DNA from 4 places in the Stenotrophomonas sp. YJH_SMC_19 genome. Region 2 is predicted to be linked to each of the others. Evidence: predicted binding sites of a transcription regulator. Region 2 holds the regulator's gene; each other region holds the start of a gene.
The links. The regulator FliA, encoded in region 2, starts transcription of late flagellar genes. The targets are predictions, from matches to a motif close to TAAAGTTTNNCNNNCNNNGGCCGATAA.
Positions count from the first base shown of each region.

Region 1: a site for FliA is predicted at 2,117-2,143, ahead of AC5P5R_RS08845 (methyl-accepting chemotaxis protein). Genes of this name have one in related genera too.
Region 3: a site for FliA is predicted at 2,562-2,588, ahead of AC5P5R_RS08185 (GGDEF domain-containing protein). Genes of this name have one in related genera too.
Region 4: a site for FliA is predicted at 3,737-3,763, ahead of AC5P5R_RS00575 (methyl-accepting chemotaxis protein). Genes of this name have one in related genera too.

Region 1 covers NZ_JCAFRI010000006.1:50,632-55,599, reverse strand. The annotation lists gene AC5P5R_RS08845 (methyl-accepting chemotaxis protein) at 1-2,088, opposite strand, end outside; gene AC5P5R_RS08840 (hypothetical protein) at 2,296-3,021, shown strand; gene AC5P5R_RS08835 (arylamine N-acetyltransferase family protein) at 3,077-3,916, shown strand; gene AC5P5R_RS08830 (VOC family protein) at 3,982-4,353, opposite strand; gene AC5P5R_RS08825 (response regulator transcription factor) at 4,376-4,968, opposite strand, start outside.
Region 2 covers NZ_JCAFRI010000024.1:56,474-61,441, reverse strand. The annotation lists gene AC5P5R_RS19225 (chemotaxis protein CheA) at 1-1,224, opposite strand, end outside; gene AC5P5R_RS19220 (protein phosphatase CheZ) at 1,227-1,832, opposite strand; gene cheY (chemotaxis response regulator CheY) at 1,832-2,224, opposite strand; gene AC5P5R_RS19210 (RNA polymerase sigma factor FliA) at 2,282-3,025, opposite strand; gene AC5P5R_RS19205 (MinD/ParA family ATP-binding protein) at 3,022-3,909, opposite strand; gene flhF (flagellar biosynthesis GTPase FlhF) at 3,896-4,968, opposite strand, start outside.
Region 3 covers NZ_JCAFRI010000005.1:146,806-151,773, forward strand. The annotation lists gene AC5P5R_RS08175 (universal stress protein) at 45-491, shown strand; gene AC5P5R_RS08180 (hypothetical protein) at 497-967, shown strand; gene AC5P5R_RS08185 (GGDEF domain-containing protein) at 1,008-2,453, opposite strand; gene fghA (S-formylglutathione hydrolase) at 2,642-3,472, opposite strand; gene AC5P5R_RS08195 (YqcC family protein) at 3,536-3,895, opposite strand; gene AC5P5R_RS08200 (S-(hydroxymethyl)glutathione dehydrogenase/class III alcohol dehydrogenase) at 3,904-4,968, opposite strand, start outside.
Region 4 covers NZ_JCAFRI010000001.1:132,371-137,338, reverse strand. The annotation lists gene AC5P5R_RS00600 (hemagglutinin repeat-containing protein) at 1-1,213, shown strand, start outside; gene AC5P5R_RS00595 (hypothetical protein) at 1,210-1,428, shown strand; gene AC5P5R_RS00590 (hypothetical protein) at 1,570-2,175, shown strand; gene AC5P5R_RS00585 (DUF2628 domain-containing protein) at 2,306-3,196, shown strand; gene AC5P5R_RS00580 (hypothetical protein) at 3,193-3,585, shown strand; gene AC5P5R_RS00575 (methyl-accepting chemotaxis protein) at 3,795-4,968, shown strand, end outside.

The DNA of each region.
Region 1 (4,968 bases), on a different contig from region 2:
GAGGATGTTGGTCTGGAAAGCGATGCCATCGATCAGCTGGGTGATGTCGCCGATCCGCCGCGAGGCCTCGCTGATGCCATGCATGGTCGCGACCACCTGGCCGACGGCCTCGCCACCGCGCTGGGCCACCGCGGCCGCCCCCTGCACTAGGGCATCTGCGCGGCCCGCGGCATCGGCATTGCGGCCAACGGTGTCGGTCAACTCGTGCATCGACGCTGCCGTTTCTTCCAGGTTGGCCGCCTGCTGTTCGGTACGCTGCGACAGATCATGGTGCCCGGCAACGATCTCACCAACGCCGGTGTCGAGGCTGGACGTCGCCTGCTGGATGCGGGTGACGATGCGGCCCAGTTGCGCGACCGTGGCGTTGGCATCGTCGCGCATGCGTGCGAACACGCCCTGCAGCTCACCTTCCATGCGCACGCTGAGGTCACCACGGGCCAGCGCCGCCAGAAGCGCCTGCAGATCGCCGAGGTTGGTCTCGAAGGTCGCCAGCAGGCGGTTGATGCTGGTCGACAACGTGCGCACGAAGCCCTGTTTTCCCTCCAGCGCGATGCGGCCGTGCAGGTCGCCATGTGCGGCGGCGTCGACCAGTGCTGCCACTTCGGTTTCCAGCAGCGTTTCCAGCGCGCGGCTGCGCCACTCCACTGCCACGCCGAGGAAATGCCCTTCGTCGGTGATGGCATTGGCGATCAACTGGTAGCGGACGCCGGCATGACCGATCTCGCGCTCCTCGCGCTGGCGCACGCCAGCCAGGCTGGCCAGTGCCGGATGCAGGCGTACCGCATCGCTCCCCACCAGATCTTCAAGCCGGAGTGCAAGCTGCTCCAGCAGCGCCGGATTGGCGTACGCCACCAGGCCTTCGGCATCGATCACCATCAAGCCGGCCTGTGCGCTGTCCAATGCCTGGCGCACGCGGGTGTTGCCGCGGGCCACCGCACGCTCGGTCTCGATGCGCGCGCGCAGGCGCTGCTGCATGTCGACCAGGCGCTGGGCCAGCTGGCCGATTTCATCGTTGGCGTTGTAGACGCGCAGGGTGGTGTCGAGGCGGTCGTCGGCGATGTCGCTGGCGAAACGCAGGGTGTCCTGGATCGGCTGGCGCACCGCACGCAGCACCAGCACCAGGCTGGTGATCAGCACGCCGGCCACCAGCAGCAGGGTCAGTGCGAACACCACGCTCATGGTGCGCGCGCCGGCCTGCTGGCGTGCCTGCGCCCTGGCCAGCGCCGCCACCTGTGCCTGCTGGAATGCGGCCAACGCCGGCGCTACGCCCGTGGCGGTATCCAGCAGCGACTGCGCTTCCACATCCAGGCCGACGCGGGCAGCGGTATACCCCAGCAGTGCGGCCTGATACGCCTCCATCCCGGTGCGCAGGGTGTCCTGCACATCCGCAGGCAGGCCCGCCAGCGCGAGGTCGAACGGCAGCTTCTCCTCGCTGGCGCGGTCGGCGTGGGTGGAATCACCGTCGAGCAGCAGCAGTGCCTCCTGCCTTCGCATCTTCTGCAGGGACAGCGCCAGCGCGGGCCGCTGCTGCACATCCACCTGCGCCTGCAGGGTGTCGGCGGCCTGCTGCAGCTGCGCAGCGAGGCCGGCATCACCACGGCCCATCTCGTCGACCCGTTCGAACAGGGCGGCCACACCCTGCGAGAACGCGTCGGCGGCTTCGGTCAGCGCCTGCAGGGCCTTGCGCCGGCCCGCATCCATCGGCATCGCGCGCAGCGCCTGCAGATCGGTCTGCAACGCCTTCTGCGTGGCCAACAGCTGCGCGCGGTCGGCATCATCGAAACTGCGTGCATACTGGGTCTGCAGGCGACGCGCTTCGGCCACCCGCGTGGACAGGCTGGCAGCCAGATCGCTGCCGCGCTGGTAGCTGGCCTGGCTGCGCGCAGCCAGTGCGTTGGCATGGCCAGTCCAGGCGTAGACAGCAGCGATCGCCACCAGGCCCAGGCCGCAGATCCACAGTGTGGCCTTGAGCTTGTTGGCCACGCTGAGCCGATGTGGCTGCAGCCAGCGCAGCAGCCCGGGGGACGCCGAGTGCAACGCAGCAAGGCGCGTGCGCAGGGACCGGAGGTGGGGGACAACGGCCGACATGACAGACTCCAGGCGGAAAGACGCACCTGTATCGGCCGTATGCGAAGAAACTTTAGGTCTAATTTTCTTCTTCGCGGATCCGATCTCGCTTCTTGTACCGGCAACAAGCGACGATGCGATGACAGAGAACACCTCCATTTCTCATCTCCTGAGAATCCCGACTGATAGAACTACGTTTCACACAACTACCTTGGAGCAACTGCAGCCATGCTTAGCAGCACGGTACTGAATCAGATTCAGACGCTTGGCATCCCTGTCGGGATCGGTACTGTCATAGTTGTCCTCGCAACTATCGTGCGCTGGTTCTTCGGACCTCCTATGGACAGTTTCCACCGCTGGAGAGAGTCAAAGCATCGGGATCGCGAGTACTTGCTGAAGATCGCGGATCATTCAGAGGATGATCTGGAAGCAAGCTGGGTAAAGGAGTCCACGTTGCAGGAGGCATTTCGAGGGCGCTATGGCCTCCTGGTCGGGCGCGAGGAGCGCCGGGCCTACTTCAACCTCATGCGCTGCTACTCGCCAAGCATAAAATGGCGCCATATCAGGGGCATAAGCACACTGGCACGGCGCAGCATGGATGGCGCCGGCATTGAATTTCACATGCCCAAGCGAGAGCGCCGCTGGCGATACGCTGCCGCTGCTACTGGCATGATCTTCTATCTGTTCGGCAGCGTGCTTTGGGTTGAAGGCCTGCTTTCCGCCATGCATGGCTCTTGGGCGGGAATTGTTCTGGGGGTTCCGGTCGCAGTAATGGGCGCTTTCACAACGCGCGTATCCCTGTTCCCTCTGCAGAGCTACGACGCAGTTGGAAAAGTTATCCAGCCTAATGAGCGTAATGAGTTTCTTTTGATTCCGATCCCCGAAGCAAAGAAGCCAGAGCCCTCCTCTCTCAAGCCGGCGCCAATTGACGCTATTCCGCGCCACCGCGCTTGACCTCACCCCCGGTTGGGGGAGCACAGTGGACATCCCTCCCCCGCCCGCTGCCTCCATGACGACGCTCGATGTCCCCCGCTACCTGCAGCGCCTGCAGCTGGATGCGCCGCCACCGCGGACCCTGGCCGGCCTGACCCTGCTGCAGCAGCGCCACAACGCACTGCTGCCCTTCGAGACCCTCAGCTGCCTGCTGCGCGATGCGGTGCCGATCGACCTGGACAGCGTGCAGCGCAAGCTGCTCGACGAGCGCCGCGGTGGTTACTGCTTCGAACTCAATGGCGGGTTGCTGGCGCTGCTGCAGGCATTGGGCTTCGATGCGCAGCCATTGAGCGCGCGGGTACTGCTGACCGCCCAGGACGGCGAACTGACCGCGCGTACCCACCTGCTGCTGCGCGTGAACGTAGACAGCGACGATTGGCTGGTGGATGCCGGTTTCGGCAGCCTGACCCCGACCGTGCCGCTGCGCCTGCATGATCCGCAGCCGCAGGCCACGCCGCACGAACGCTATCTGCTGCAGCGCCTGACCGACGAGGGTGATTTCGTGCTGTCGGCCGAGTCCAACGATGGTTGGCGGGCGATGTATCGGTTCGACCTGCAGGCGCCGGCACCGATCGATAACGTGGTGGGCAACTGGTACGTGTGCACCCATCCCGATTCCAGTTTCCCCGGGCAGCTGCGCGCGTCGCTGACCGGGCCGGACTGGCGCCGCACCATCGGCAGCGGCAACTACACCGAGTATCGCCCCGGGCAGGCACCGGACAAGCGCCCGCTGCATGATGTGGGTGATGTGCGTGCCGTGCTGCAACAGCGCTTCGGCATGCAGCTACCGGACGACCCGCGACTGGACCCGGCCATCAATGACTGGCTGCAGCGCTCGCGCGCCGCGACCTTGTAGGGCCGAGCCCATGCTCGGCTGAGCTGGAGCGGCTGGGCCAACAGCAGCCAAGCGTGGTCTCGGCTCTACAGAGCTGCGCGCGCCTGCAGCGCAATGCGGTTGCCTTCGCTGTCGCGGATCTCGGCCACGCGCCAGTCGCCCGCATCGGCGGGTCCGAAGCGCAGCTCGGCGCCCGCTTGCAGTGCTCGCTCCAGGCTCGCATCCAGGTCATCGACGCCGATGTAGACGCGCGCCCCCTGTTCGGAAGGCCGGTAGTCCGCGCCGTGCACCAGCGCAATGCTGGCACCGGCGGCCTCATCAGAGAACGGCAGGTAGGCCATCCGGCAGTCGTGCAGCACGACAGGTTCGTCCACCGCGACCTGCAGCCACCGCTGGTAGAACGTGATGGCACGGTCCAGGTCACTGGCCGGGATTTCCACATGCAGGATCGGGTTCACTGGCACTCCTTGCTCGGTCCACTCAGATGATGCGCAGGGTAATCGCCTTCAGCACCGCACGGGTGCGATCGCGGGTGCCCAGCTTGTCGAGTATGGCGGACACGTAGTTCTTCACCGTGCCCTCGGCCAGGAACAGGCTGCGCGCGATCTCCTTGTTGCTGTAGCCACCGGCCAGCAAGCGCAGGATCGCCACCTCGCGTTCCCCGAAGGTATCGGTGGGCGGTGCTTCATCGTGGAAGCGGTAGCGGGCGCGTACCGGCTCGGTGCTGACCGGCAGCAGCAGGGTTTCGCCAGCGGCGACGCGCTCGATCGCCTCGCGCAGGTCTGCGGGTGCGGCGTCCTTGAGCAGGAAGCCCTGTGCGCCGGCCTCGCTGGCGCGCAGCAGCAGGTCACTTTCATCAAAGGTCGTCAGCAGCAGCCACGGCGTGGCATCGCCGCGCGCGCGCAGCTGGCGCACTGCCTCGATGCCGTCCATCCCGGGCATGCGGATGTCACTGAGCACAACATCCACGCGCTGGGTGGACAGCGCGTCCAGCAACGCCTGGCCCTCCTCGGCCTCCAGCGCCACGTCCACGCCCAACCCCTGCAACAACGCACGCAGCCCGGCGCGGACCA
Region 2 (4,968 bases):
GATCAGGCCTTTCTCACGCGCCTTCGCGCGCAGCTTCTCCGGGTCGATGCCGGCGCCATCGTCCTGCACCTCGATGCTGACGTAGTCGCCTTCCTGCTGCGCCGACAGGCGTACATGGCCCATCCGGGGCTTGCCTTGTGCTTCGCGCAGATCGGGCATTTCCACGCCATGGTCGATGGCGTTGCGGACCAGGTGCACCAGCGGATCGGCCAGTGCTTCGACCAGGTTGCGGTCGAGTTCGGTTTCGGCGCCGACCAGCTCCAGGTCCACTTCCTTCTTCAGCGAGCGGGCGACGTCGCGGGCGACCTTGGGGAAGCGCGAGAACACCTTGCCCACCGGCTGCATGCGGGTACGCATCACTGCCGACTGCAGGCGGGCAGTGGCGATGTCCAGCGTCGATACGGCGCGGTCCAGCTCCTCGTCGCGCAGGCGTGCACGCAGGGTCTTCAGGCGGTTTCGGGAAAGCACCAGTTCGCCGATCAGGTTGACGATCGCATCCAGGCGCTTGGTGTCCACGCGCACGGTGTGCTCGGCCTCGGCCATCGGCTTGGCCGCCGGCTTGGCGGCGGGCGCCGGTACGGGCGCCGGGCGCGGTGCAGCGGCAGGTGCCGCCACGACGGTGGCAGCAGGCTTCGCGCCTGGCGCAGCGCCACCGTGCAGCTGGTCCAGCAGCGCTTCGAACTCGTCTTCGCTGATCAGGCCGTCGTCGGCCTTCCGGGCCGGCGCGACCGCGGTCGGTGCGTTGCCGCCATGCAGCTGGTCGAGCAGGGCCTCGAATTCGTCGTCGGTGATCAGGTCGCTGCCAGCTGCCGCAGGGGCGGCCGCAGCGACCGGCGCGGCAGTGCCACCGTTCATGTCGAACTGCGCGATCAGGTCCGGCGGCGCATAGCCTGGCTCGGTGCCGGAGGACACGGCGTCCAGCATCGACTGCAGGTAGTCCAGCGATTGCTGGGCGGCGTCGAAGTGGTGGGCCTGCAGCACCGCCTGCCCGGCACGCGCGATGCCCAGGGCCTCTTCAGCGGCGTGGCACAGTTCGACCATCGCGGTGACGCCAAGGAAGCCGGCACCGCCCTTGAGCGTGTGGTATCCACGGAACACCGCGTTGAGCTGCTCGGTGTCCTGCGGTGCCTGCTCCAGCGACACCAGCTGTTCGCCCAGGCGATCCAGGATTTCCTGTGCCTCGATGATGAAGTCGGCAGTGATGTCGTCGGATACCGCGCTCATGCTTACAGCCCCAGATCCGACAACAGGTCGTCGGCGTCGTTCTGCGAGACCGCGTGGCGGTCCAGTCCCTTCAGTGCCGGCCCGGCCAGTTCCGGGTCGGTGCGATGCTGTTCCGGCGGCAGGCCGAGTGCGCCGAAGCCCTCGTGCACGCGGCGGACGATGCCGACCACGCGACGGATGATCTGCCCGGTCAGGTCCTGGTAGCTCTGGGTCAGGGCGATCTCGGTCAGGTTGTGGCGGATGCGCTCGAGCTGCGCGTCCTGGCCCGGCTGCAGGCCTTCAGCACGCAGCTGTTCGGTCAGGCTGCGGCATTCCTCGGCCAGGTCCAGGGTGCGGTGCGTGGCCTGTTCGGTCATTGCCACCACGTGGTCCAGGCGTGCGCAGGCGTCGTCCAGCTCACCGGCCTCGCTGGGCACGGTCGGCAGCTCACCCAGTGCCTGCCCCAGCTCGCGGGCCAGCCGCGAGAGGCCGCTCATCATCGGCTGCGTACGCAGCGCGACCAGTCCGTCGATGCGCTGCCGCCAGGCGGCCTCGTCACCGGACTCGAGTGCGTCCAGGGCTTCCTGCAGGCGCAGGGCGAGGGCGCTCTTGTCGACCGTGGTATCCATCAGGCGCTGGCCGCCAGGCGTTCGAAGATCTTGCCGAGCTTCTCTTCCAGCGTCTGCGCAGTGAACGGCTTGATGATGTAGCCGTTCACGCCGTTCTGGGCGGCTTCGATGATCTGTTCGCGCTTGGCTTCGGCGGTGACCATCAGCACTGGCAGGGTCTTAAGCTTGGCATCGGCACGGATCGCCTTCAGCAGCTCGATGCCGGTCATCACCGGCATGTTCCAGTCGGTGACCACGAAATCGAACGGCTGGCTCTGCAGCAGCGACAGCGCGGCATGCCCGTCCTCGGCTTCGGCGGTATTGGTGAAGCCCAGATCGCCCAGCAGGTTCTTGACGATCCGACGCATGGTCGAGAAGTCATCGACGATCAGGATGCGCATGTTCTTGTTCAAAGCAGAGTTCCTTTGTTGTTCATTCCGGGCGGCCGGGGGCAGCCGCCTCGGGCATGTTCATTCTTCCAGGCCGGCGTCCGCCGCCTCGAAAATCTTGAGCCGGCCACGCAGGCGCAGCACCGCCTGGCCGTGGATCTGGCAGACCCGCGACTCGCTCACGCCGAGCACCGCGCCGATCTCCTTCAGGTTCAGTTCCTGCTCGTAGTAGAGCGAGAGCACCAGCTGTTCGCGCTCGGGCAGGTGGCCGATGGCCTTGCCCAGCTCGCGGCCGAACTCACCACGCTCCAGTACCTGCTGCGGGGTCGGGCCGCCCTGGGCGACGGTGTCCAGCTCGCCCTGGTCCTCGATGCGCGACTCCAGGCTCAGCACCTGGCCACGTGCGGCGTCTTCCATCAACCGCAGGTATTCGGGCAGCGGCATCTCCATCGCGGCGGCCACTTCGGTGGCGCTGGCGGCGCGGCCGCTGCTCTGTTCCAGGCGGCGGATGGTGGCGGCGGCATCGCGTGCACGGCGGTGCACGGAGCGCGGCACCCAGTCGCCACGGCGGATCTCGTCGATCATCGAACCGCGGATGCGGATCGAGGCATAGGTCTCGAACGAGGCGCCCTGGTCGGCGTCGTAGCTGCGCGACGCTTCTATCAGGCCCATCATGCCGGCCTGGATCAGGTCGTCCACTTCAACGCTGGCCGGCAACCGCGCGGCCAGGTGGTGGGCGATGCGCCGCACCAGGTCCGAATGCTGGGCGATGACCTCGTTGGCCGCCGAGCGCTGGACTTCCCTGTACTGGGCTGCGCCTTTCATGCGGCCACCCCGCGCTGCTTGAGGATGCGCTCGAGGAAGAACTCGACGCCGCCACGCGGTTCGGTCGGCGCCTGCCAGCGTGCGGTGCGACGCGCGATCTCGGTGATCGCCAGCGCGGCCGGGCTGGACGGGTAGGCCTTCACCACCGGCTGCTGGCGCTGCACCGACAGGCGCAGCCAGTCGTCCTGCGGCACGCAGCCCAGGTAGTTCAGCGAGACATCGGCGAGGAACTTCTCGCAGACGCGGGTCAGCTTTTCGTACAGCACGCGGCCCTCGTTGGGGTCGCGCACCATGTTGGCCACTACCTGGATGCGGTCCACGCCGCGTTCGCGCGACAGCACCTTGATCAGCGCGTAGGCGTCGGTGATCGAGGCCGGCTCGTCACAGACCACCACCACGGTGTCCTGCGCGGCCTGGCAGAAGGTCAGCACGCCGTCGGTGATGCCTGCGGCGGTGTCCACCACCATGATGTCCAGTTCGCGTTCCAGCTCGGAGAACACGTTGACCAGGCCGACGTGCTCTGCCGGGGCCAGCTCGGCCATGTGCCGGCGGCCGGACGCGGCCGGCACCACCAGCACGCCGTTCGGGCCTTCGACGATGACGTCGTCCAGCGAGCAGCGGCCGGCGACCAGGTCGGCCAGCGTGAAGGTCGGGTTCAGCCCCAGGATCACGTCGATGTTGGCCAGGCCCAGATCGGCGTCCAGCAGCAGCGTGCGCTTGCCCATCCCGGCCAGTGCCACCGCCAGGTTGGCGGACACATTCGTCTTGCCCACGCCGCCCTTGCCGCCAGTGACGGCAATGGTGCGCACAGGGCCGAGCGGCTCGCTGCGGGTGGCCGACAGCGGGAAGGTCTTGGTCAGCTTGGCGTACTCACGCGACGGCATGGTTCAACTCCGGGTTGCAGGGCATATCGGCCGCGCGGCGCAAATCTTCAAGGCGAAGTACGAGATTGGCCGCACTGGCCCGGTGCAGGTCCTCCGGAACGTCCTGGCCATCGGTCACCCAGGTGATCGGCAGGGCGTGGTCCACGGCCACTGACAGGGCGTTGCCGAAGCGGCCGGTCTCGTCCAGCTTGCTCAACACCAGGCCCTGCAGGTTGGCGGCGCCGAAGCGGCGGACCACCTCGTCCATGTCGCCGAAGCTGGTGTTGGCCGGCAGCACCAGCAGGGTGCGTACCTGGCGGGCGGCGCGCAGCCACTGCAGCTGCGCGGCCAGCGCGCGGTCGCGCGGGCCCAGGCCGGCGGTGTCGATCAGCACCAGCTTGTAGTCCTTCAGGCGTTCCAGCAGCTGGTCCAGGTCGGTGCCGCTGTTGGCCTCGTGCACCGCGATGCCGAGCTGGCGGCCGTAGCCGTACAGCTGCTCGCGGGCGCCGATGCGGGTGGTGTCGGTGGTGACCAGGGCCACATCGCGCGGCGCATGCTTCTCGGCGAAGCGCGAGGCCAGCTTGGCGATGGTGGTGGTCTTGCCGGCGCCGGTCGGGCCGACCAAGGCGATCACGCCGCCTTCCTCCAGCGGGTCGACCGGGGCGATCGGCAGCTTGCGCGAGATCAGCCCCAGCATCAGGCCGCGGCCACGATGGGCTTCGGTCTCCAGCGGGATCTGCATGGCCACGTCGCGGGCCAGGCCGGCGTCGAAACCGTACTCGTCCATCAGGTCCAGCGCGGTGGCGCGCACCGGGCTGCCACGCAGGCGCTCGTCGGTGAAGCGGTTCATCTCGCGCTCGATCACCTGGCGCATGCCGGCCACTTCCTGGCGCAGCTGGCGGATCTCGGCGTCGTCCTGGGCAACCACGGTCAGCGTCGGTGCCAGGGCCAGCATGGGGGCCGGGCTGGCTTCGCCGGCGGCTTCGGCCGCTGCCGGTTCGCTGGCGGCGATCCCGGGCTGCGCTTCGGTCACGGCAGCGGTCGGCAGCGGTGGCGGCTGCACGGCCGGGGCCACGCTTT
Region 3 (4,968 bases), on a different contig from region 2:
GCGGTGACATCGGCGACCATCCCCGGCCTGCCAAGGAGACATCCATGTTCAATACCCTGCTGGTCGCCCTGGATGGTGGCCCCCAGCACGCGCGCGTGCTGGACCTGGCCGCCGCCATCGCCGGCCCCCACAGCCGCCTGCACCTGCTGTGCGTGCTCGACCCCGAATTCGCGCTGGCGGCCGATGCCAGCGAAGCCGACCGCATCGAGTACCCGGAAGCCGCCCGCCAGCGCTCGCGGGCCGAAGCGGTGCTGGCCGAAGCCCTGGCCGAGCTGCGCGAACGCGGCGTCGACGCCATCGCGCAGATTCCCTCCGGCGACCCGGGCGAAGTGATCAGCGAGCAGGCCCGGCGCCTGAAGTGCGACCTGATCGTCATCGGCCACCGCCACCTGTCCCGGCTGGAACGCCTGTTCGAACCCTCGATCGGGCAATGGACCATCGACCACGCGCCCTGTCCGGTGCTGGTGGAAACCCGCGACCCACAGCCCTAGCCACCATGGCCTCCCGTTCCCCGTTGTTTCCCACCCGGGTCAACTACCGCGCCTTCGGTCGACAGTTCGGCCGCGGCGAACAGGCGCTGCTGGGCGCGATACGGCAGTTGCGCGACCCCGATCTGCAGGCCAATGGCCTTGCCCAGCTGAGCGGACTCGGGCTTGGCCAGGAGGGATGCGACGCCTTCATCGGCCTGCTGCCCCTGCTGGCCACCCCCGCCGCTCCGATCGATCTGCTGCCGGCCGGCTCTCCCTTCATTGCCGCCAGCGAGCTGGACCTGCTGGTCTGCCTGCTGCGCATCGCACAATGGCGGCATGCGCGGCCCCGCGAAGACGACACGCTGGCACCGTTGCGCCGGCAACTGGCACGCTGTGCGATGGCCGTGCAGGCGGCAAACCTGCCGTTGCGACAACGCTCGTTGTCACCGGTCGGGCTGAGGCTGCTCGATCCGACCGGCTGGTTGCGGCAGCGATAAGCCGTCGCGCCCCCCCGTGTGATCGCATGCAGAGAGCTGCTCAGCAGTCCATCGTTCCGTGCGTGCTGCCCTCGTCATCCAGCACGTGCGCATGCAGGATCACCTGGTTGCGGCCAGCCCGCTTGGCGGCATACAGGCCGGCATCGGCGTCTGCCAGCAACTGATCGGCACTGGCCAGAGCCGGCGGATGCAGGTAACCCACGCCGACGCTGATGCTGACCGGGCCTTCCGGCAATGGCAGCGCTTCGACCGCTTCGCGCAGCCGCTCGGCCAGCGCCAGCACGCCCGACAACGGGCTTCCGGGCACGATGACGGCGAACTCTTCACCGCCATAACGCGCAACGCTGTCACCACCGCGACCGGCTATGACCTTCAGCACCCCGGCCACCGCCTGCAGGCAACGATCACCGGCCGGATGGCCGTGCTGGTCGTTGAAGGCCTTGAAGTGGTCGATATCCACCAGCAGCAGGCCCAGCTCGGTGCCGCTGCGCCGTGCGCGATTCCACTCGGACGTCAGCCGTGCGTCGAACTCGCGGCGGTTGGCCACGCCGGTCAGGCCATCCTGCCGCGCCAGTTGATCCAGTGCTGCCTGGCGTTCCAGAAGATCGGTCTGCAGCAGGACGCTGCGCAGGCCGAAGCCAAGGGTGGCTACGACGAAGCCGGCAACGGCCAACGGCCGCGCATGATCGACCACCAGCGTGCCGACCACCAGCAGCAGCAATGGCAGGATGATCGGACCGGCGGCCTGCACCGTCCTCGCCAGCCGCGGGTGTGCCGTGGTGCCTGTGTCCGGCGCCGTGTCCAGCGCCAAGCAGGCGATCAGCAGAAAAGGTACGTCGATCAGCAGATCGTTGAACGCACCGAATGCATCATCGGAGGTGTAGTGGTTGATGTAGTAGGCCACCAGCAGATAGGCCAGTGCGTACAGCGCCAGTGCGCGGAAGAACCTGCGCCGTTCGGGCACGTCGCCGGCCAGCCATCGCACCACGGCGAACGCGGCGATACACAGGTTCTGGATGTCGAACATGCGCTGCATGTTGGACATCGCATGGGCGTCGACCTCGACACGGGCGGCGAACGATGCGGTGTGCACGAAGAACAGCACACCCAGCAGCGCCGCCATCGCCGCGTCGATCAGGCTGATGCTCAGGCGCTCGCGGCGTGCCCGGGCCAGGATGAACACCAGGGGCACGCCATACAGCACGTACAGGAACAGGCTTGCGCGCGGGGTGAAATCAGCACGCCCGGCGCCCAAGGCGTCGATCATGTTGAACGCCATGCCGCCGGCCCACAGCAGCAGTGCCAATGCCGTGGCGCGCCACCCCAGTGCCGCGCGGTCGCGGCGGGCCCGCCACAGGCAGGCGGCCGCCGCCAGCAGCGGTGCGCCGGTCAGAAAAACGAAGGAGCCTACCCCGGCGGGGCCAGGCCACAGGGCCAGCACCAGGCCATGGCACAGCACATACAGCAGCGCCAGCACTACCGGCATGCATCCCCCCGATCCGCAAGGCCGTCTACGCGCACGATAGCGCGCCGGCACGCCACAGCGGCGTGATCCACTGCGGCAAAACGACACTCCGAGTGCACCGCGATGGTAGTGCCGGCCGCTGGCCGGCAAACCCAATGAATCACAGGGCTGCAGGTTGCCGGCCAGCGGCCGGCGCTACCGGAAAGCGCTCAGCCCTGCAGGGCGCGGGCGTGGTGGGCGATGTGCTCGCCGATGAAGCTGGCGATGAAGTAGTAGCTGTGGTCGTAGCCGAGCTGCAGGCGCAGGGTCAGCGGATGGCCGGCGGCATCGCAGGCCTGCTGCAGGCGCTGCGGCTGCAGCTGGGTCTGCAGGAATTCGTCCGCCTCGCCCTGGTCGACCAGCAGCGGCAGGCGCTCGTCAGCCATAGCGATCAGCTCGCAGGCATCCCATTGCGCCCAGTCGGCCGGGTTGTCGCCCAGATAGGCATGGAAGGCCTTCTGCCCCCACGGCACGTGGCTGGGCGCGACGATCGGCGAAAACGCCGACACGCTGCGATAGCGCCCGGGGTTGCGCAGCGCGATCACCAGCGCGCCATGGCCGCCCATCGAATGGCCACTGATCGCGCGCGCGTCGGTCACCGCGAAGTTCGCCTCGATCAGCGCCGGCAGCTCCTGCGCCACGTAGTCATGCATGCGGTAGTGCTTCGCCCACGGTGCGCGGGTGGCATTGAGGTAGAACCCTGCCCCCTTGCCCAGGTCGTAGCCCTCGGCATCGGCTACGTCATCACCGCGCGGGCTGGTGTCGGGCGCGACGATGATCACACCGTGCTCGGCCGCATAACGCTGCGCGCCGGCCTTGGTGATGAAATTCTGCTCGGTGCAGGTCAGGCCGCTCAGCCAGTACAGCACCGGCAGCTTCTGTGTTTCCGCCTGCGGTGGCAGGTACACGGCGAACTGCATGTCGCAGCCCAGCGTGGTCGAATGATGGCGGTAGACGTCCTGCCAGCCGCCAAAACATGCGCGGTGTTCAATGCGTTCCATGGTGCTCTCCTGCGCGGCGCGTCAGCGCACGCGTGCTTCTGGTAGATGCCGACCTTGGTCGGGTTATCCACGCCCGGCGTGGATGCCTTGGTTGATCCGTTCATCCAGCTGTGCCAGCAGGCGCAGCAACGATTCGACGCCAGGCTGGCCGTCCAGGTTGCGATACGCCGCCACCGCCACGTCGCTGCGTGGTGGCCACTGGCCGTCGGCGCGGGCTTCGTGCAGGCGCGGCAGGAATACCTGCGCAAGCCACTGCTCGAACGGCATGCCATCGTCGCTGCCGAAGGCCGAAGTCACCGCACGCGGTGGTCCCACCTCGCCGTCGACCCAGCCCAGCGCACGCAACGCCTGCTCGATCGGCACCACCAGGGCCGCGCGCGGGTCTTCCGCACGCGGCCGGCGCAGGGCATCGAACCAGCCCATGACGTGGCTCAGTAGTGGACCACCGAACGGATCGACTTGCCTTCATGCATCAGGTCGAAGGCGTCGTTGATCTTGTCCAGGTCCATGGTGTGGGTGACGAACGGGGCCAGTTCGATATCGCCCTTCATCGCATCCTCGACCATGCCCGGCAGCTGGCTGCGGCCCTTCACGCCGCCGAAGGCGGTGCCCATCCACTTGCGCCCGGTCACCAGCTGGAACGGACGGGTGGAGATCTCCTGGCCCGAACCGGCCACGCCGATCACCACGCTCTGGCCCCAGCCACGGTGCGCGCATTCCAGCGCCGCGCGCATCACGTTGACGTTGCCGATGCACTCGAAGCTGTGGTCCACGCCCCAGGTGGTCATTTCAACGATGACCTGCTGGATCGGCTTGTCGAAGTCCTTCGGATTGATGCAGTCGGTGGCACCGAATTCGCGCGCCAGCTCGAACTTGGACGGGTTGGTGTCCACCGCGATGATGCGGCCGGCCTTGGCCTGGCGTGCACCCTGGATCACCGCCAGGCCGATGCCACCGAGGCCGAACACGGCCACGCTATCGCCTTCCTGCACCTTGGCGGTGTTGTGTACCGCGCCGATGCCGGTGGTGACGCCGCAGCCGAGCAGGCAGACATGTTCCGGGTTGGCGTCCGGGTTGATCTTGGCCAGCGAGACTTCGGCAACGACGGTGTACTCGCTGAAGGTCGAGCAACCCATGTAGTGGTACAGCGGCTCACCGTTGTAGCTGAAGCGGCTGGTGCCATCGGGCATCACACCCTTGCCCTGGGTGGCGCGCACGGCCACGCACAGGTTGGTCTTGCCGCTCTTGCAGAACAGGCACTCGCCGCACTCGGCGGTGTACAGCGGAATCACGTGGTCGCCGGGCTTGACGCTGGTCACGCCCTCGCCGACCTCCACCACGATGCCGGCACCTTCATGGCCCAGCACCACCGGGAACAGGCCTTCCGGGTCATCGCCGGACAGGGTGAACGCATCGGTGTGGCAGACACCGGTATGGGTGATCTTCACCAGCACCTCGCCTGCCTTCGGCGGGGCGACGTCGATCTCGACGATCTG
Region 4 (4,968 bases), on a different contig from region 2:
GGAAGTTGCGCGCGCCAATGGCGATGTCGAGGCCGAGGCCGATGCCCTGCGGCGGATCAGTGAGTGGGGTGAGAGCGGGCGCAACAAGGTCCTGCTGCACGGCCTGACAGGCGCTGCCGTTGCGGCACTGAGTGGCGGCGATATTGGGGGGGCAGCTGCAGGTGCCACGGGTGCTGCGCTGGCCAAGGAGGCAATGACGCGCTTCCTTACTGGTCAGGGCATGGATCCGCGGAGCGGTGAGTTCAACAGTCTGATCGAACTCGCCAGTGCTGCGCTGGGCGGAGTCGTGGGTGGTAGTGATGGTGCGGGCACGGCGCTGCTGGGAGATCAGTTCAATCGTCAGATGCACTGGGATCAGTACCTGGAAGCTCTGGATGTCTGCAAGGCCAATCCTGCTGTGCGAGGCTGTTCCACGATTCTTGAGATGTCGGACAACACCAAGGCGGTTGTTATTTCCGACAGCAGTGATGAGGTTGCCTATAAAGTCATAGCGAATCAGAACAAGGAGACAGGCGAGACTGTCAGCTTCACGCTGACGGAGTCAGACGGAACTCCTCGACTCATCATGCAGAAGGATGAGTACAACGATTTCGTTGTATCTGGACTGCCTCCGCCGCTTTGGGGCATGGCACCTGGCTACGCTCTGGATTTGGGGTCCTACTTTACGCATGGATTAAGGGGGCAGGCCGGTCAGGCGTTTGGCGATCTTTCCAATATATTCACCAGTGGTGAGTATTGGCGGGATATGGCACTCGCGCTGATCACAAGTGCTGCGGGTGCAAAGGGAGGAGCCTTGGTCAAGGGTGGGAAAGCACCACCTGCATCAGTCGCGTCGTCTGGCGAAGTCGCGGTGTCTCGTGGCGGATTGGCGTACCTTGATGAACCGCCATTCAATCCTGTTGGGTCGGTCGGTTCTGCACAAGTTTGGTCATCAAAAGCCAGAATAAAATATGTCGAATTGCCGACTCAGGGTAGAATAAGGTACGTTCCTCCATCGGGATACTCTGCATCAAATCCGCTTCCCCGTGGCCCCAATAATGGATATCTGGATAGATTCGGTAATGAATGGACAAAAGGTCCGTCGCGCACTCAGGGGCAGGCTTTCGAGTGGGATGTGCAATTGTCCAGAACTGGAAAGGCGCAGTTGGGCTGGGCGACACGCGACGGGTCGCATCTTAATATTTCGCTTGATGGACGGATTACGCACAAATGAATGAAGCTATTGATTTCTACATGGAGGTGGAGGTCGTTGATCCCCGGTCTGTATACGTTGGTCGACGTGGTGGTGTGCTGGGGATAAGTCAGGAGGAAGATGGCGTCGTCAAGGGCTATGCAGTGATGCTGCATGGGATGGATACATCTGTCTTCTTTGAGTCGGGTGACGTGGTTGCGACAGGTGTCAGGTTTGATCGATCGCATTATTATTGATAATAATTTGGATGTGATTTTAAAAATTAAATTCTGGATTGATTGTTGTTGGGCAAATTTTTGGTGCGATTTGTTCGCCGTGGTGCGGGCCTGGGCTTTTAGGGTTCTGGTGGCTCGATTTGTGATGACAAGGTGAAGTTCTTGAATCCGCGGAAGCGGAGGGTTGAATTCAGTGGTTTGAAAAATTCTTGTTTTGGGGTGGGTATTTCCAGTGGATTCTCCGTTGCATGGGATGCGCCGATTGTTCCTGGCGTATCCATGGCAGCCATACCTCTGCATGCGTCATACGGTGATCTGGACGCGGCTATCGCTGCATATCTGATCGACACGGATGCTCAGTTGTACAGGTTTAAGGACGGGCCTGATCTTCGTCTGGAAAGGTCTGGTCCTGACGAGCGCGGAAACGGCGGGCTCCTGTTCTCCCTGCCAGGCGGTGATCGCGCTGGTGATATGGCTGCGCTCTTTATTACGATCGGGGGCGGGGGGGTGCGGGCGATCAAGGTTTATGCATTGGGGATGCCGTGGGATGTCGTTGCACGTAAGTCCTATCGTGGACTTGCAGTAGGTTCAATTGGCATTGGAAGTCTGGTTTCAGATTTTCTTGGCTTCACCGAGTTGCATTTCGATGAAGCAGAGGAGTGGTTCTGTAGCGGAGGTGAGTACGGAGCCCTCGAAATTTCCGGTTGGGGTGTGCCGCTCGAAGATGAGCCGGAGCAGGTCGTGACTGCAATCTGCGTCGTGGCTTGAGAGCGTTTCTGGCCGTTGCATTGAGTTCGAGTAAGGCCGCGCTGAGTACAGGCAGGGTGGGACTCAATGGCCGCGATGTTACGTGGCAAGCGGTCTTGAATGATTTCGTGGCGAGTTTGGATAAAAGAGAATGAAAGTAAGGATTGAGCCCACCTTCGGCAGCACCGGCAGCGAAGCAGTACAGCGCACAGATGCAACCTCCGATGGGCTGAGCGAAAAGGACGCACTGGCGATCGTGGTAGGAGACCGGTTCTCCACCTACCTCCACTACTGGAGGCTGTACGAAGCAAGCGGCAGGGCGCCAAGGCGTTGGAACTGGCCGGCATTCCTGTTCTCGTCACTCTGGTTCTTCTTCCGGCGCATGCATGCGTGGGGCGCGATCTGGTTCATCCTTTCGCCGTTGCTGATGACCACCTTCGTGCTGCTGGGGCTGCCATGGTTGTCCTTGCTCTCGTTCGTGGCGTTTCGCGTACTTGCAGGAATCCTGGCGAATCCGTTGTACCTGGCGCATTGCCGAAGGATTATCCGCAAGGTTGATGCCGAGCATCGCGGGGAACATCGGCGGCACCTTGAGCTGCAGAAGGCTGGTGGTGTCAGCTACACCGCTCTGGTAATCGCCTTGGCGGTAATGGCCTCACAGAACACCCTGATCAAACTGATCGTTGGTTCGATATCAGAGCCAACGCCCACTCAGTCTGCTCTGCATGTGGCGGCGAACCCGCCGGATCAACAGGACCCGCAGATCGAGGAAGCGGAGCGGGTGGCGTATCAGGAGCAAATGCGTGCGATCGCAATGACGGCGTGGCCAGCAGGTGTTCCCATCGAGGGCAATGCCTGCATTGTCGAGCTGCGACTGGCGCCGCCAGGCCTCGTGCTGGAGGCGAATGTTCTTGAGCCGTGCACGTTGAACGAAGCGCAGCGCGAGATGATGCTGGGCGAGATCAGGCGCACGGACTTCACAATCGAGGGAAAGATGCGGTTCTTCAACCGGCATACCCTTATCGGCTTGAGCAAGCAGTGAGCATTTCGCTGTTTCTCGAGGTCGAAGCCGGTGCCGACCTGGCTGCCGTGCTGCACGTGCTGGATTCGATCCAGGCCGAGTACTCCGACGGTACTGACGATCTGCATGGGTATCTTCCAGCCTCCAACACGGGCTTCGGATTCAGCATCGTCCACCCACCGGAAGCTGTCGTTGCGGAAGGGATCGAAGCCAAGTGGCAGGTGGGCCTGCTCGGCTCGTTTCATTTCCGCGCGAGCGGGTTTGAACGTGCCTGGGAGGAAATCTGCCACTTCATCAAGCGTTACGCCGGGGCGTGCGAGTTCCGGTTTGTGCTCTCTTTCCAGTTCGAGAGCATCTATGCGGCAAGGCTCGGGAAGGATCTGGTCTTCCCGGGGCCAGCTGCCCCGTAATGCCGCGCAACGGGCTGGCAGGTCCCTGCCTGATCCCATTCTCGCTACGCGTGGCGATATACCTTATGGATATAAGGCCCCGTGGGTCGCTCGCTTTCACACCTGTCTGCACAGTTCCAGAGTTTTAGATCGATATAATAATATCGGCCCATAAAGTTTCCCCTGCCTGCGCCGTCATCGATCGTACGGCCATGATCAAGGGAATTGAGATGCTCGCGTTACGCAACCTCCGAGTGGGATCCCGGCTGGGTGCCGGATTTGGATTGCTGCTGCTGTTCATCGTGGCCATCGTCGGCTTGGTGCTGTACGGGAATCACCTGAAGTCCGCCCAGTTCGAGAAAGTGGTGGACGTCAACATGGTGAAGATGCGGCTGTTGAACGACATGCTGGATACCAACAACGCGGTGCTGATGCATCGCCGGCTGATGGTGATCAAGCGCGGCGAGGATTTCGACAAGGATTATCAGAAGGCGCAGGAGCTGTCGCAGACCTACGACGGTATCTGGGCCAAGTACATCAAGATTCCGCGCGACGCCACCGGCGATACCCTTGTTGCGAAAATCGACGCGGCACGCAAGGCCACCGACGCCTCCACCCAGCATCTGCACGAGCGCATGAAGGCCGGTGATTTCGACGGTGCGGCCAAGGAACTGCTCGCCGAGCACGGCCTGGCCACCGCATGGAATGAGGCGATCTCGACCCTGCTGCGGCATCAGGAGACACTGACCGAGCGCAGCCGCGAGGAATACCGTTCAACCGAATCCTGGACCGGCACGCTGTCGATCGTGTTCGGCGTGCTGAGCCTGATACTGGGTTCACTGGCGGCGTGGGCCATCACCCGCAGCCTGACCCGCCCGCTGGAAGGTGCGGTGAAGCTGGCCGACGGCATCGCCAACGGGCGGCTGGACAGCAGCATCGACGCGTCCGGCAACGATGAGGTGACGCAGCTGCTCAGGTCGATGCAGCGCATGCAGGCGCAGCTGCAGTCGGTGATGGCGGCGCAGGGCGAGCTGGCCCGCCAGCACGATGCCGGCAGCCTCAGCTATCGCATGGATGAGAGTGCCTTCCCCGGCGACTACGGGCGCATGGTGCACGAGACCAATGCGCTGGTCGGCTCGCACGTGCAGGTGCAGAACCGGCTGATCGAAGTGATGAAGCATTACGCCCGTGGCGACCTGTCGGTGGACATGGATCCGCTGCCGGGCGAGAAGGCGGCGATCACCCAGGCAATGGACGAAACCAAGACCAGCCTGTCGGCGATCAACAGCGAGATCCGCCGGTTGGCGACAGCGGCCGCGGCAGGCGACTTCAGCCTGCGCGGTGACGAAGATCGCTTCGCCTACGATTTCCGCGACATGGTGGCAGGGCTCAATCGCCTGATGC